Regions from separate parts of the Oscillibacter sp. GMB15532 genome, predicted to be linked through region 2. Evidence: riboswitches for the same ligand, from Rfam matches in the RefSeq annotation. Region 2 holds a riboswitch; the other holds the start of a gene.

Region 1 (5,635 bases), on a different contig from region 2:
GATGGAGTTGTCTCCGAGCACCGGCTGCCGCTCGTCAAGGGTGCTTTCCGGCCGGTCAATCAGCTCAATTTTGGCGTGCAGGGTGTCCGTGACTTTGCCATTTTGCAGAAGAACCTTGGAGGGGTTGATGACTGCCTCCCACGAAATGATTTCGTTGCTGGTGCCGATGGTTTTCTTGGAGATCATGGGATTTTTACCGGTTACGGTGTAGGTGTCCGATTCGGAGCCGCCTCCGAGATTCGTCCAATTCAGCGTTGCTGTATTGGGGAACTTGTGCTGCTTATTCGTGTCCCAGAAGCCGCTGCCGTCTCCGATTTTCTTTAGGAAGTCGTCCGTCACTTTTGTCCAGAAGGTGACGGTGAACTGGGCAGAGGTGGAGGTTGGCAGGGAGATCAGGAAGCCTTTGCTTTCATCCTCGCCGGGATACGCCTCACGCTTGGTCCCGGTCAGCTCGGCGGGAGACGAAAGGCTCACGCCATAAATCAGCTCCGTTTTGACGGATTTCGCGCTGCCGGTCATGGCCTGAATTTCAAACTTGTGGGTTGCATCGACCCACAGCTCCAAGCCCTCTGGAAGTTGATCGGAGATAGTTGCGCCCGTCAGGGGAAGCTGGTTGCGGTTGGCCACCACGGTCCACTGAATGGAGCGGTCGGCCACGTTGTAGCTGGTGCCGCGCTTGTTCAGCATTTCGAGGTTGAATTTTTTCTCGGCAGAGGCTTCGCCGGACTTGGTAAGTCCGAGCCACAGCTCCGTGTTGTTGACGAACGCTTCGGTGGTATTGGGAGAGGTGTGGCCCTTGCCCTTATACAGCTTTTCAAGGCCGCTGTCCGTCACATAGGTGTAGTATTCGATAATATAACTGTCCGTGCAGTCTGCGGTGGAGGGGAGTTCAAGGGTAAACCCGCTCTTGTCCGCACCGCTGGCAGTGAGTGTGGTTGAGCTGCCAGTCTGGGCGGAGCCAGAGAAGGCGGTGTACGTGTCAATGGTGGTAACGGCTCCGCCTGTCGTCTGGCTCTTCACGGTAAACTTGTGGTCAGTGCTGTCTATGAACAGCTCGTGCCCTGCCTGAATGAAATCCTTGACAACGGGGGCCGTCAGCTTCACATGGTTGCTGTTGACGGTGGTGGTCCACTTGATGTAACGGCTGCTTTCGCCCACAAAGTTGGCCGGGTTGGGGCCCGGGGTGGACTTGGCGATGTAGCCGTATTGCTGAGACTCCTTCTTCACCTCGCCCGTGCCGAAGGAGATGGTGGAGCCTCCGTCGCCGTTGGGGTCCCACGTCCACTCAAAGCGCGCGTTGTTGGTGAATTCCAACTGCGTGTTGTTATTAGCCACGGTGTCCCAGTCCTTCACCTTGGTGGAGTAAGTAAGCACCACGGTGTCGCCGGATTGGGGCTGGGGAGAGGCAAACAGATAGGTCAGCGTATGCTTAGGGGCAGTAGGAGGATTGGCCTCAACAAAGCTGTATTTTCCAGGCTCGTCGGCGGTTGTAGGGGAAACGGTGTCAAAAGCCGAGCCGTTATAGCTGTACTGCACAGCGGGAGTTGTGAGAAGCTCCAACTGGGGGTCCATTTCGTCAATAATTTTAGCGTTGGGAAGGGTAATTTTTATTTCGTTGCCATTGGTGTCATACGCCTTGGGGACGTTCACTGTGATTTTCCAGTTAATCCGGCCCTCTTTGTCGGGCTGAACGTTGCCGCCCTCTTTTTGAATGACGGCGCCGGAGGTCAGTTCCTTCTCCGCTTTCAGGGGATTGGTGTCGGTGGAGCTTCTATAAAGCTTGGCGGTATTTTTGAATTTTTCGGAACCAGAGTTGGCGCTGGAATTCAGTTTCGTCTCATAGGTGACGATCTGCTTACCCTCCGTACCTTCGGGGAAGGTGTAGGAAATGGAATTTGTGCCCTTGGCAATGTCCGCTTCGATAATGGTACGGGGCGAGGAATCCGTCAGGCTTTTTACCGTAAAGGAATCTGTGGCATAGGTCTGATTGGCGCTGTATGTATCCTCGAGACGATAGCCAGCAAGGCTGGTCGTGTCGGATTCTGGCGTGACCGTAACGGTCCAGCGGATGTTGCCGCTGGGAAGAAATACGCCGTTTTTATCCAGATTGACCTTGCCCGGGGCCGGTGGGGGATCGTCGGTGTCGCGCTCAATCACGACTGTCTGCGAGCCGAGACTGAAGGAGGTTTCCTCCGGTGCACCGGAGGCGATATTGTTAAAAGTACCGTTGATGGTAATATTGCCCCAGATGCCGTACTGCCCCTCAACGTTGGCGTTGAACACCACGGTGAGCGTGTTTCCGGAAATGGACGCGGTGCCGATGGTTACACCGCTGCCATCTTTTACGGTAATGCCCGATAGGGGCGAGAAAGTAAGCCCCTCGGGCAGCCGGAAGTCGAAAAAGTCGCCCTCCTCGTAGTCATAGGTCATAACGCCGGATTCGCCTTCCTCCAGATGGAAGCCCAGCTTCAGCATCAAATTTGCGCCGGAGGGGGCGTTGTAATAAATGCCGGAAGAGCCGCTGCTTGTGGGCGGAATTTCGTTACCGGTGGCGGGGTCGGTAATTTTGATTTCGCTTTTCTGTTCCGACGGGGTATAATCATTTTCGTGAATGACCAGATACTTCGTATCAGTAAGGTCCTTTAGGGAGCCCCCTGCGACAAGAGGCATCATCATCGATCCTCCGGACGGCGACTCCTGAACAGCCTGAACAAAGTTCAGCGGCAGCAGCTGCATGGCCAGCAGCACTGCCATCAGCAGGGAAAATGACTTCCCTTTTCGTGCTCTCGTGTTTCGTACTCTCATACAACAATCTCCTTCTCTGTGAATCCCACAAAATTTCTTAAAATTATGTCGCCGCACGGCGGCGAAGGCCAGATGCTGTGTTCGGCCGGGGTATCTATTGAAAACGGCTTTTGCCGGAAAGCTCGGATTTTTTAAAGTCTAATATATGAACCGCAAAAAAAGAGGCGAAAGGGGAAGTAAAACGCGGGTATATAGCATTATCCGAAAAGGTGTTTGATATGGAAGAAAAATAAATGCCTTTTCCAAAGTTGAAACACTGGAACGGGTATGATAAAATTTGTGGACCCCCTCTGCGGAGGGAGAGAAAACCGACAAAATGTGTCACTGTTGCGGCGTCCTGCCGGACATGCCGCTTTGCTTTGCCGCCTGGGCGAAAGAAGCACGCTTACGGAAAATACGAATGACAGAGGGAGAGACGATGGGGAAAAGCACTGAAAAGCGCCGAAGAGGCCCGCGCCTGATGATGGTGCTGGGCCTTGTGCTGGTGGCTGTGGCCGTGGCCATAGAGGCGGCGGATTATCCATGGGGGCGGCTGTTCGGGGTTGTCCCCGAAGCGCTGCCGGACCCTGCCCCCATTGTTCTGACCGGCGAGGATGCGGACAGTCTTCTCACCGATGAAGCCGAGCCTGTGCCGGAGGACGAGAGTGGAATTCTTCCCGGGGAGGAGACGGAGGACGGGCCGCCGGAGGCTTATGTCCGGCTGGGGATTCTCAAAATTCCATCACTTGGCGTGTCGCAGCATGTACTGGAGGGCACCGGGCGGCAGATGCGCTACGGCGTGGGTCATGTGGTGGGAACAGCGGGCCTGGGGCAGGAGGGCAACTGTGCCATCGCGGGACATCGGCCCAGTCCCTTCCGGTATCTGGACAAGCTGAGGGAGGGAGACAAGATCACCCTTGGTGAGGGGGAGACGCTGTATACCTATACAGTTTATGAGTCTTTCAGCGTGCTGCCTGAGGAAACATGGGTGCTTTCCGACATCCCCGGGGAGACGGACACACTCACACTCATCACCTGCACGCCCTATTTGGTGTCCAGCCACCGGCTGGTTGTCCGTGCGCGGCTGACCGACACCGGCGTAAATCCCTCCGCGTCCTGATTTGGAAGGGACAAAAAAGGAAAATTTTTTAAAAGATTTTTCAAAAAGCCTTGCATTTTGACACAAAGTCGCGTATACTTTAGAAAACGCATATATACGAATATGATACACAGAACGATAATAGCAAACCATCCGAAAGGATGGGACGCAAAGCCACGGGTCTAAGGTTTTGAAAAAACTATGATAGCCGGGCTGCCGAAATTGATGTCTCATTAGGAATTTAGTGAGTCCTTTTTGGTAGCAATCAAAAAGAGACTCGCTTTTCTTTTAGGCACGATTTCAACTTCTTGCGGAAGGGAGTTTTTAATCGTGAGAAGGCTGAAGAAATTTTGGGCGGTTCTTGCCGCCGCTGCTCTTACCGCCGCGCTTGCCGTTCCGGCGCAGGCTGCTTCCTGGGAAAAGGGAACGAATATGAATACATCCTCCACCGCTGCTGCGGAGAAAAAGGAAGACAAAACCCTCACTGCCGAAGAATTTTCCGCCGAGGTGCTGCGCCTGGTCAACGAGGAGCGCGCCAAGCAAGAGCTGGAACCCTTTGAAGCAGACGCTGAGCTGGCCGAGGTTGCGGCTGTACGCGCCGAGGAAAGCGCCGCCAAGTTTGCCCACGAAAGACCGGACGGACGGTCCGTTTCCACGGCATTTACAGACGAGGACGTCACGTTTATCAAGGTCGGCGAAAATCTGGGCAAGGGACATAAAACGCCGGACGAACTGGTGAAGGCTTGGATGGAGTCCAAGACACACAGGGCCAACATTCTCAGTGAAAAATTTACAGTTGCCGAGCTCGGGTTTTTCAAAAACAGCGCCGGTACAATCCATGCCGCACTCATGTTCCTCACCCCTTCGGAGAGTTGAGGAGCAGGAGCCTTTCGGATTTAAACGGCATAGCGTCCGCTTGGCGCTATGCCGTTTTTCGAGCTCGAAAAACCACGCGGACCGCGTGGTTTTTGATTTGAAAAACTGGTGAAAAACGGTGGATCTACTTTTTTCTACCGTATTTTTCCTTGAGACGCTGCAAGTAGACGTATTCCAGTACCGCCCGTCTCCCGCCTGCCCCCAGGGACAGGACGTAAGAGAGAAGCCCACCTGCTGTTGTACCGTCGATTATCTGCTCCTTCAGGGCGGAAAGGCCGTCTTTGCAGTCGGTTCTTCCCAAAAGATAATCTGTCGATACGTCATAGTAGTCGGCCAAAATGACCAGCGCCCGGATCGGAAGATCGCTTCCTCCCATCTCATACTTGGAATATTGCTGCTGCGTGGTACCAATTAAGCCGGCAATGTCGGATTGCTTTAAATCTTTGTCTTCACGCAGTCCGCGAAGAATTTCTATTGTTGTCCTCATGCATTGCACCTCTGTCGAAAATCATATCAAAACAATGGTAAATATATTGATATATACAATCTATAAGTTTAATGTCAACAAGATTACGCCTTTAAGATGTTCATAATATCTGGCGTGTATGCAGGAAAATTGAGAGCCGGGCAGTTAAGGGACGAGGCCGAGCCCAAAAGGTTCCGCGTTTTCAGGCATTATAAAAATAGACACGCAAATTTAGAGAGAAAAAAGCGCATTTCAACTGCATGGAAGGGGATATTATTTATGGGACGGATCGCAAACATGAAAATTTCCACGAAATTGGTGGCAGGCTTCTTGGCCATAGCGCTTATTGCGGGCGCGGTTGGCATCGTTGGACTTATGAATATCAATGCGTTAGCAAAGTCGGGCAGAAT
Region 2 (5,635 bases):
TTTCGGGAAAGCAGCGTTCCTGCCTACACCATCAGTGGAACGATCAAGGGCAGCGATACCGGCGCGGGTATCCCCGCAAGCTTGCAGCTCAAGGACGGCGGCGGAAATGTACTCGGCACGACAACGGCGGCAAACGGCAGCTACAGCTTTACCGGAGTACCCGCCGGAAGCTATACTGTCGCGGTTAGCTGCACGGGTTATGACAGCGGCACAATCACAGGTATTACGGTATCAACCGCCAATCTTACTGGCAAGAATTTGACGCTGACCAAAAGCATCTCCGGTCTTACCGACGCGCAAAAGCTTGCCGCAGCCAAGGCAGCGATTATGGCGGCAATCAACCGGATGTCATTCTCCAACAGTACAACGGCGGCGGATATTTTAAGTGTCGCACAAGCCGCTTCACTCTATGGTGTGACCGTGGCATGGGATAACACGAATGAATTTACAAAAACGCAGGCGACCACCTCTGCAACAGGCTCTATCAGGGGCACCTTCCAACTGGTACTTAACCAAGAGAGCGACAGTATCGGGATCGACGCAGCTATCGCCAAGCTATCCACAAACGGTGATAACGGCGGTGGCGGCTCCGATAGCGGCGGTTCCACAACCTCTCCGTCTACCAAGCCCACTGAGCCGGTCACCGGCAGCACGGAAAACAAGGCCACGGTGGACAATATGGGCAACGCCAATGTTGGCCTGACCGACAAAAACATCACCGACGCCATTGCGGACGCAAAGGCTGCCGCAGCGAAAAAAGGCGTGAACGCAGGCGATATTACGGCAGTCATTCATGTCACCACAGGCGGCAAGGACGCAAACACTGTGACAGTCAATTTGCCCAAGACTACACAGGAGCAAGTCATCGGCAACAGGATTGCCAGCGTTCAGCTTGCTATTGATCGCCCTGATCTTACCATCGGCATTGACCTTGCGGCGGTGACGGAGATCAACCGCCAGGCAAAGGCCGACGTCCAGCTTTCCGCTACCCGCATGGACAATGCAAAGCTGACCGGCGATGCAAAGACCGCCATCGGCAACCGTCCCGCATATGACCTTAAGACAACCTACGGCAGCGGAAAATCCGTGACCGATTTTGGCAAGGGCAGTGTCAGCGTGGAGATTCCTTATACCCTGCAAAAAGGTGAGATTGCAGGTAACGTCTACGCCGTCTATGTGGACGCAAAAGGCAAAGTGACCTACCTCACCGATTCCAGCTACGATGCAAAGCGCGGAACGGTGGTGTTTTCCACCAACCACTTCTCCACTTACGGCGTAGCCTACAAAGCCAGCTTTAACTTTACTGACATCGCCGGTCATTGGGCAAAGGACGATATTCTCTTTGTCGCAAACCGCGGCCTTATGACCGGCACCAGCGCCACCACGTTCAATCCCAACGGTTCTATGACACGGGGTATGTTTGTAACAGCACTCGGACGTTTGGCAAATGCCGACATCAGCGCCTATAAGCAGTCGAGCTTCACTGACGTAAAGGCTGACGCTTACTACATGGGATATATCGAATGGGGTGTGAAAAACAATATTCTCGTCGGTATTGGCGGAGGTAAGTTCAACCCGGACGGTCTTGTGACTCGTGAGCAGATGGCGGTTATGATGGACAGATATGCCACGTCTATCGGCTTTAAGCTGCCGGAGGTTCACGCACAGAACACCTTTGCTGACAATACCAAAATTGGCGCGTGGGCGGCTCCTTCCGTAAAACGCATCCAGATGGCGGGTATCATCCAAGGCAAAAACAATAACTTTTACGATCCGCAGGGAACGGCCACCCGTGCCGAGGTTTCGGCAGTGCTGCGGCGCTTTGTGGAGCTGACGGTTTTCAGTGATACTGCGCAGGGCTGGGTAAAAAATGATTCTGGCCAGTGGATGTTCTTTAAAAATGGAAAAGCTCTCACCGGATGGCAGACTATTAATGGCAAGGTCTACTGTTTTGACAGCATTGGCGGTGCCTTCGCAAGCGGCTGGAAGCAAAACGCAAAAGGCGAATGGTTCTTCCTGTCGTCAGACGGCAGTGCCGTCACAGGCTGGAAAGACATTGGAGCGAGCGGAAATTCAAAGCGCTATTATTTTGATACCCATGGTGTCATGATTGCTGGCAAATGGCTTCAGATTGACGGAAAATGGTATTACTTTTATGCCGACGGCTCTCTTGCCAAGAGGACCAAGGTCGATGGTTATGAGGTTGATAAAAATGGCGTGAGAAAGGCCAAGTAACCAAGACAACAGAATATATTGCCAAGGGCAAACACGGTGAAAACCGTGGGCGCAAAGCTACAGGGTCTAAGGCGTTTCATAAAGCGCTACGATAGCCTGGCTGCCAAAAACCGCGCAGGGCGTGCCCTCTCCAAACAGAGGGCACGCCCTTGCTATTTCTTACGGATTTTGACGGATTATTGGGATATCGGGATACCGGCTTTCGCTTGCTCTGGCGAAAGGGGTATCTCTATGGAAAACAACAACTGCCCTCTCACATGGAGGTGTAGATAAAGACGGTGCAATCCGTCTATGCCGCCCTCTACATATACAATTTCATAAGTCTATTCTAAAAAAGTCAGCATTTTGCCATTGGCAATCTGCTGACTTTTTTTATTCGACAAGAAAATATAAACCCCGACCGGTATTTACATACTTTTACAATTTATCTCTCGATCAGGCAAACACGCTTTTACATTGTCGTTCCCCGCCCTCCGGACCTTGAATTTCACAAAAATTCAGAGTTCGGAGGAAAGGAACATGAAAAATTACAAGGAAAGTGATTATGCCCTCAACAAGTACAGTGAGGGGATTGTATATAAATTTGCCGACCGTGTCCGTTTGGAGATCACTTTAGAGGATTATCTGGCGGAAAACCCCGGCAAGACGGCGGAGGACTTTCGGGAGCTGAAAGCCCTGTCGGATGAAATCTATCACCGGCAAGTCGTACACGAACATCGGACAAGCCGTCTGGATGTGACTATAAACGGGCTGGAGGAAACCGAACCGCTTTCCGCGCCGCCCCCCGATACCATGCTGATACATAATGCCGAGAAAAACAAGGCATTGAAAGCTGCCCGGCAGCTTCTGGACAGTGGGCAGCTGACCGAAACACAAAGGCGCAGGTTTATTCTGCATTTCTTTCAGGGATTGTCCATACGACAGATTTCGGAAAGGGAACAAGTTCACCAGCGGGCGGTTTGGGACAGTTTACAATGGGCTTCAAAAAAATTAAAAAAATTTTTTAAAGAGTGACTCGTCACCCCCCTCCTTTTTTGACATTAGGTGAAAGGTTCTTTTCGCCTTTCGCCTGTTCCTTGACAAATACCGGCCACGCTGTCGGTCATATCGGAGCATCGGGTACATTACCTCCCGCGCCGCGCGCCAGGACCGCCTGTTTCAGCATGAAGAAGCAGGTGCGAGCGCCCGCTTTCGGCATATGACGAAACCGGCAGACAAAAGGCACGGGAGCCATAATGATACTTTTCCTCACGGAACCCGCGAATTGGCTGCGCGGGGGAAGCGTCGCCCCGGCTGGGAAAGGCCGGGGGGAGCTTTCATGCGTGACACTTGCCGTCACGGCCCGATGCTGCCCCCCTCACATCCGGGAAGCGTGGTCAAATAGGATGTTTTTTAAAATAGCTACCGCTTAAATTGATTTGGTTTGGCGGCAGAGCTACTGCGGCGGGGCGGCCATGCACCATTGATCCGTTATGCCCAAGGGCAGCGGAATCGCCAAGTGTAATCGTGAGCCATGCGCCGCACCGCCGTACCACTGTGCCGCCAGACCCTTACAGGGGGAATACCTATGAATACGCCATACAACGATATATTACGGGAAATCAGCCGGGAGATACCGCCCGACATTGCCGCCCGTTTCCGGGGCGACGCCTTGTTCTTTGCCTATGGCTGCATCCTGCTGGAACGGGATACCGGAAAGGGCTATGTATACAAAGCCGTCAATCTGGAAACCGGCCGCTCCGCTACCATCAGCCGCAGAACCCGGCAGCTTGCCCTTTCCGGCGTTCCGGAAATTCTGGAAAGGCTCAAAGCCTCCGGCATAGCAGGCTCCGGCCGCTTTTGTGCGGAGATGCCGCCGGGCAGGAACCTGTTCCATGACCGGCTTGCTGAAATGATGGAGGATACCTTCCGCAGCCTGCTTCCGGCCCATGGCTACGGAATACGGGAAAAGCAGATCGAGCTTGCCGAACACATTTTAAATGCCATCGTCCGCCGAAACGTGTCGCTGGCCGAGGCTGAGGTGGGCACCGGGAAAACCCACGCCTATCTCATTGCCGCACTGCTTGCCAAGCGGGGGCGCGTCAACGACTTTTGGCTGCGGGGCAGTTACCCGAAGCAAAGCTACGCGCAGAGCGCACATATGCCGGTGGTGGTATCCACCTCCAGCATCGCCCTGCAAAATGCCGTTACCCGCGATTACCTGCCGGAGCTGTCCGGTATTCTTATGGAGCACAAGATCATTCAAAAGCCACTTACAGGCGCGATCCGCAAAGGCAAGGAGCATTATCTCTGTGAAAAAAAGCTGCTCACCTGCTATCAGAACGCGGACGATGCCACAAAGCAGATGCTGGAGCCGTTTCTTGCCTCCGGTTCCGCCGACCTTGCCGACGCGGAGGGGCTGACCGCCTATCTGAAACGGAAAATCTGTGTGTCGGGACGCTGCCCAAAGGACTGTAAAAACTTTGCATACTGCCGCTATCAGCAGTACCTGCGGCGGGCGCAATCCAATGAGATTGACGTGCAGGTGTGCAATCACAACTATTTTCTTGCTGACCTTCTGCACCGCACCAAGGGACAGCCTCCCCTTATCCCTCATTATCAGGCGGTTATCATCGACGAGGCTCACAAGTTTCTGGACGCCGCCCGGCAGATGTACGGTGTGCATCTTGATAACCATGCCATTCCTGCCATTACGGAAGAAATCCGCGGCTTTACCTACCGTCAGGGGGAAAGCGGCGTGCAGATTACAGACCTGGCGAAAAAGCTGACCCGCCAAAGCCACCGGCTGTTCCGTGCGCTGGACGCGTGTATTCCCCAGGAGGAACTACAGGACGATGCGGAACGCTTCAAAACCGTGATTGACGGCAGAGCGGCCCGGCATCTGCGAAATATCAGGGAAATCGCACTGGATCTGAGCGCCGCCCTGCTGGAGAGTAAACCCCTTCCTCGCTACCGGGGCGGATGCGCGCAGGCTCGGTGGGAGCTTGACCGTACCATGGAACAGGCCGCCGTTTTAGAAAAGCACATCGAGCTGGTCTACTGGCTGGAGAAGCCGCCTGTTCACCGGGGCGGCGGCATGGATCAGACAAGCCTCTGCGCCATTCCGAAGAAGCTGAATGAAATGCTGGCCGCCGACCTCTGGAGCCGCAAGCTGCCCATCATTCTGACCTCCGGCACCCTGTCGGCCTCCGGGGACTTTACCCATATCCGCCGTGTCTTGGGGCTTGACAGACTGCCGATTGCCCGCCTGACGGAAACCAGCAAGCCCTCTCCCTTTCACTACGAAACGCACGCACTGCTGTACATCAGCGAAGTTGTACCCTTTCCCGATATCCGGGACAAACAGTACATCAATGCCCTTGCCGAGGAAGCAAAGCACCTGATCCTGGCCTCTCACGGT

The links. A riboswitch is a leader RNA that binds a small molecule or an ion and turns the genes downstream of it on or off. The one in region 2 is predicted to bind cyclic di-GMP.
Region 1: linked by a shared signal. The riboswitch ahead of ABVS15_RS11145 (CAP domain-containing protein) and the one ahead of ABVS15_RS12245 (RNA polymerase sigma factor) in region 2 are both predicted to bind cyclic di-GMP.

What each region holds. Positions count from the first base shown of each region.
Region 1 is NZ_JBEVTO010000008.1:133,780-139,414, forward strand. It holds gene ABVS15_RS11135 (SpaA isopeptide-forming pilin-related protein) at 1-2,805, opposite strand, end outside; gene ABVS15_RS11140 (class D sortase) at 3,206-3,904, shown strand; cyclic di-GMP riboswitch class I at 4,017-4,104, shown strand; gene ABVS15_RS11145 (CAP domain-containing protein) at 4,214-4,759, shown strand; gene ABVS15_RS11150 (helix-turn-helix domain-containing protein) at 4,884-5,246, opposite strand; gene ABVS15_RS11155 (methyl-accepting chemotaxis protein) at 5,505-5,635, shown strand, end outside.
Region 2 is NZ_JBEVTO010000010.1:41,231-46,865, forward strand. It holds gene ABVS15_RS12240 (S-layer homology domain-containing protein) at 1-2,235, shown strand, start outside; cyclic di-GMP riboswitch class I at 2,252-2,343, shown strand; gene ABVS15_RS12245 (RNA polymerase sigma factor) at 2,755-3,249, shown strand; gene ABVS15_RS12250 (ATP-dependent DNA helicase) at 3,803-5,635, shown strand, end outside.